One region of the Variovorax sp. J22R115 genome, then DNA from elsewhere that is predicted to be linked to it. Evidence: riboswitches for the same ligand, from Rfam matches in the RefSeq annotation. Region 1 holds a riboswitch; the other holds the start of a gene.
The links. Region 1 has a riboswitch for glycine ahead of gcvT (glycine cleavage system aminomethyltransferase GcvT). Riboswitches for the same ligand answer to the same signal wherever they lie in the genome.
Positions count from the first base shown of each region.

Region 2: it holds a riboswitch for glycine, as region 1 does, so the genes downstream of both, QTI04_RS20200 (FAD-dependent oxidoreductase) here and gcvT (glycine cleavage system aminomethyltransferase GcvT) in region 1, are expected to answer to the same signal.

Region 1 covers NZ_JASZYM010000002.1:389,296-391,684, forward strand. The annotation lists gene QTI04_RS04840 (TRAP transporter large permease) at 1-595, shown strand, start outside; glycine riboswitch at 664-763, shown strand; glycine riboswitch at 777-890, shown strand; gene gcvT (glycine cleavage system aminomethyltransferase GcvT) at 937-2,100, shown strand; gene gcvH (glycine cleavage system protein GcvH) at 2,138-2,389, shown strand, end outside.
Region 2 covers NZ_JASZYM010000011.1:124,453-126,841, reverse strand. The annotation lists gene QTI04_RS20200 (FAD-dependent oxidoreductase) at 1-997, opposite strand, end outside; glycine riboswitch at 1,078-1,184, opposite strand; glycine riboswitch at 1,207-1,291, opposite strand; gene QTI04_RS20195 (helix-turn-helix transcriptional regulator) at 1,322-2,056, opposite strand; gene QTI04_RS20190 (hypothetical protein) at 2,181-2,389, shown strand, end outside.

The DNA.
Region 1 (2,389 bases):
GCGGGCCGGGTGGTTCACGCCGACCGAGGCATCGGTGGTGGCGGTGTTCTATGCGTTGGTGTGCGGCAAGTTCGTCTACCGCACGCTCGAGTGGAAAGCGCTGCCCGACATCCTCTCGCGTTCCGCCTTGCTCTCGGCATCCGTGCTCATCATCATCGGCTTGTCGGCTTCGTTCGCATGGATCCTGACCATCGAGAACGTGCCGCAGACGCTGGCCGAGTGGCTGGCGGGCATGAACCTGTCGCCGTGGATGTTCCTGATCATCGTGAACGTCTTCCTGCTGCTCTTCGGCATCTTCATCGAGCCGCTGCCGGGCGTGATGGTGCTGGCGCCGATCCTTGCGCCGGTGGCGGTCAAGCTGGGCATCGATCCGATCCACTTCGCGATGATCGTGATCTACAACCTCACGCTCGGCATGATCACACCGCCGGTGGGTGGGCTGCTCTTCGTCACCTGCAACGTCTCGCGCGTGCCGATGTCGCAACTGGTGCGCGAACTGGTGCCCTTCCTGTGGGCGCACGGCGCGGTACTGCTGGTGCTCACCTTCATGCCGGCGCTCAGCACATGGCTGCCGCGGCTGTGGGGCTTCAAGTAGCGCCCGGTCACCACGGTGTCATGCTGATGCACTGAAATCGCAGACCGACCCGGCGCCGATCCACTACACTCGCCGGGTCAGGAGAGAGCCCCGCGACAGCGGTGCCGCCGAAGGCGCAGGTCCCCTCGAAACAAGGGCCCGAACGCTCAGGCAAAAGGACTGACGAGGCGCCCTGCACGGGCGTTTCCTTGCTGGAGAGAGACGGCCCATCACCACGTCGGAGGGGCTGTCCACCGAAGGAGCAAACCCCGATCGTGGGGCGAATCTCTCAGGTAAAGCGGACAGCAGGGGTGGCCCATGGCTCCGGTCATGGATCTGGACTGCCCCTTTTGGAGAGTGCCTTGGCCTCCGCATCGACCGACGATCTTCTGAAGACCCCGCTTCACGCCCTGCACGTTGAGCTCGGCGCCCGCATGGTTCCCTTCGCGGGCTATTCGATGCCGGTGCAATACCCCGCCGGCCTGATGGCCGAGCACAAGCACACGCGCGAGGCCGCGGGCCTGTTCGACATTTCCCACATGGGCCAGCTGCGCCTCGTCGGCCCGGATGCCGCGGCAGCTTTCGAGACCCTCATGCCGGTCGACGTGATCGGCCTGGCGCCGGGCAAGCAGCGCTATGGCCTGCTGCTCAACGACGAGGGCGGCATCCTCGACGACCTGATGTTCTTCAACGAGGGCCACGATTCGCTCTTCGTGATCGTGAACGGCGCCTGCAAGCAGACCGACATCGCGCACATCACGGCGAAGATCGGCAAGCGCTGCCAGGTCTTGCCGATGCCCGACCATGCGTTGCTGGCACTTCAGGGGCCGCAAGCCGCGGCCACGCTCGCGCGCCTGTCGCCCGGCGTGGAGCGCTTCGTCTTCATGACGGGCGGCGCCGTTCAGATCGGCGGCCTGCCGGCCTTCGTCGCGCGCAGCGGCTACACGGGCGAGGACGGCTTCGAGATCTCGGTCGCCGCCAAGGACGCCGAGGCGCTGGCTCGCCTGCTCCTTGCTCAGCCCGAGGTCAAGCCCATCGGCCTGGGCGCGCGCAATTCGCTGCGGCTCGAAGCCGGGCTCTGCCTCTACGGCAACGACATCGATGAAACCACCACGCCCGTCGAGGCGTCGCTCGGCTGGGCGATGCAGAAGGTTCGGCGCACCGGCGGCGAGCGCGAAGGCGGATTTCCCGGCGCGGTCCGGATCCTGGCGCAACTCACGGCTGCCAGCGGCACGGCGGGCCATCTCGACCACGACACGCTGAAGCGCAAGCGCGTCGGCCTGGTCGCACTGGAGCGCGTTCCGGTGCGCGATGGCACGCTCCTTGAGTCGTTCGAAGGCCTGGCCATCGGTCATGTGACCAGCGGCTTGCTCGGCCCCACGGTCGACCGGCCGGTCGCGATGGGCTACGTGGCACTGGCCTACGCGGAGCCGGGCACGCGCATCCAGGCCATCGTGCGCGGCAAGCCCGTGCCGATGGAAGTGAGCACCATGCCTTTTGTCCCTGCGCACTATTTCCGCGGTTGATTCCCACCGACATTCTTTTATCCAAGGAGCTTCCTTCATGACCATCAAGTACACCAAGGACCACGAGTGGGTTCAGCAAGACGCAGACACCACGCTCGTGACCGTCGGCATCACGGTGCATGCACAAGACGCACTGGGCGACGTGGTGTTCGTCGACCTGCCGGAAGTCGGCAAGACTTTCAACCAGGGCGATGTGGCGGGCGTGGTCGAGTCGGTCAAGGCCGCGGCCGACGTGTTCATGCCGGTCTCGGGCGAGATCACCGAAGTCAACGAGGCGCTGCGCGCCGAT
Region 2 (2,389 bases), on a different contig from region 1:
CATCGAAGCGATCCGAATCCGGTTCGCGATCTTCCTCGAGGCCGGCGCGTACGGTGGCGGTGACGCGCAATTGGTCGCCTTCGGGGGTTTCGATGCGGGTGATGCGCAGCTTGCCTTGCACGTCGCGCAACGCGACGCGCGGGGCACGGGACGCATCCTTGACCGGTATCGTGACGATGTACTCGCGCACGAAGCGCAGCGGCATGTCGACGCCGAGGTATTCCGCATGCGGCACGCTGGATGCGCCCAGCGCCAGCACGTAGGCTTGCGCGCGCAGCGTCATGGGCTGGCCCGCGGGGTCGAGCAACTCGACGCGGTCGATGCGGCCGTCGCGGTCCTTCAGCGAAACCACGGTGTGCTTCGTCAGGAAGCGCACACCCGCAGCGCGGCACATGAAGACGAGACTTGCGGCGAACTGCGCAGGATCACGGGCCGGGTCTTCGACCGAATAGGTGGCTCCGGCGAGCTTCGCACGCATGGCCAGCAGCGCGGGTTCCATGCGGATCGCGTCGTCGGCCGAGAACAGTTGTTCCTCGCAGCCCAGTTCGGACCAGTGCGGCGCGCGCGCCAGGCGGGCGCCGAAGGCTTCCGCGCAGGTGAAGACATTCAGCAGACCGCCTACACGCGAGCCCTGGGGCAAGCCGCCCTCCTCCCGAAGCACGCGAGCGCTCTTGCGGCTGTAGGCGGCAAGACGCACGAGGTGTTCGCGGGGATCGCGCTGGGGGCGCGCGCCGATGGCCCTGTCGACCAGCCTGGAGACGTGCCGGCGCATGCCTGCGCGCAGCTTGGCCCATCTGCCCAGTGTGCTTCCCGTGCCCGTGGAATCGGCCCCGGAACACTGCGGCGTCGGTGCGCCGCCCTGCGGCGCCACACGGCCACGGGCCTTGGCCGCGGGCGTCGCATGCCGGTCGACCACGGTCACTTCGTGACCGAGCTGTTGAAGGTAATAGGCCGATGTGACGCCGAGCAAGCCGGCGCCGAGCACAACCACGCGCATGTCCAGATCCTTGTGGGATGACATGAACGGCGGGTGTTGGTGCTCACTGTGCGGAGCGGCCGTGACCCGAGGTTCAAACTGCCGCTCCCCCTGTCTCTGTTACCTGAGAGATTCATCCGGTGCGACCTGCAGCGGACTTGCTCCTTCGGTGCGCCACATGGCGTGGCGTCTCTCCAGTCGGCGATGTTTCAATCGGAAGCAGTGACCGAACCGCGAATGCGGTTCACCTGAGCGTTCATGGGAGTTTGCGCCATCGGTGGGACGGCAGTGCGTCCACTTTTCTGCAGCCCAAGATTTTATAGAGGAAACCGGTTTCTGTGTGTTTCAGGCTCGGCGCAGGCGCGTGAAGAGCTCGAACTCCCAGTTGCGCATGCCCAGCAGCAGGGTGTAGCCCTCGCGCTCCTTGGGCGAAAGCTTCTGGTCGGTCTGGTGCTGCTGTGCGAAGTCCTGCGCGACGCGCTGAAGACGGTCCAGGAAGGCGGGCGCGAGCGACTTGCTGATCGATCCGTGCACCAGCAGAAGCCCCTCGGCGGGGCCGTCGAAGCCGCCGCGGTAGTAGTCGAGCACGACGTTCTCGCGAAAGAAATCCATGACCGGGCCGTGGGGCCGCCAGCGGAAGGTCTTCGCCAGCTTCAGCCGGTAGCGGTTCAGCGGGCGCAGTTCGATGATGCCGATGCGGTCGAGCTGCGCCAGGTAGCCGATGCATTCGGCTTCGGTGATCCGGTAGGCGCCGACGATCTGCTCCAGCGTCCATTGGCTCAGCACGCAGATGGCCAGCAGCAGGAGCTTCTTGTCCTTGACCACCGCCTTTTCCTGCTCCAGCGTCAGTTCCTTGAGCAGCGGCTGCGCGTCGGCCACGCGCCGTGCGAGTTCGGCGAAATCGATCTTGAGGGCCCGGCAGATGGCATCGACCCGGGTGAGCGGCATGTCGCCCTTGGCAAGCATTCGCTTGACGCTGGATTCGGCCATGTCCAGCGACTTGGCGAGATCCGCGTAGGTCATATGGGCGTTCTTGAGTTCGTTCTTGAGGGCCTGGACCAGGTCGACGGTGGTGCTCATGAGGGGGGGCGGGTATTGCCGGCTGATACCGGGAGTGGTGGAAAAGTACGCCGTATCGATTTTCGATGCCGAACGGTGGGTTGACAACCTAGATTCCACCCCAAGCCAACCACCGGAGCCCGCCATGTCCCTGTCGTCCCTCTCCCACCGCGAACGCTGCCTGCTGTCGTTGTTCGCCCTGCTCGTGCTGGCAGCGGTCGTGGGGCCGGCGGTTCCCTCGTCCGGGCTCGGTGCGGCGCCCTTTGCCGATGGCCACGCCTGGCGCGGCCTGCCGAACGCCATGGACGTGCTGAGTAATCTGCCTTTTGCCGCGATCGGCATCTGGGGCCTGCG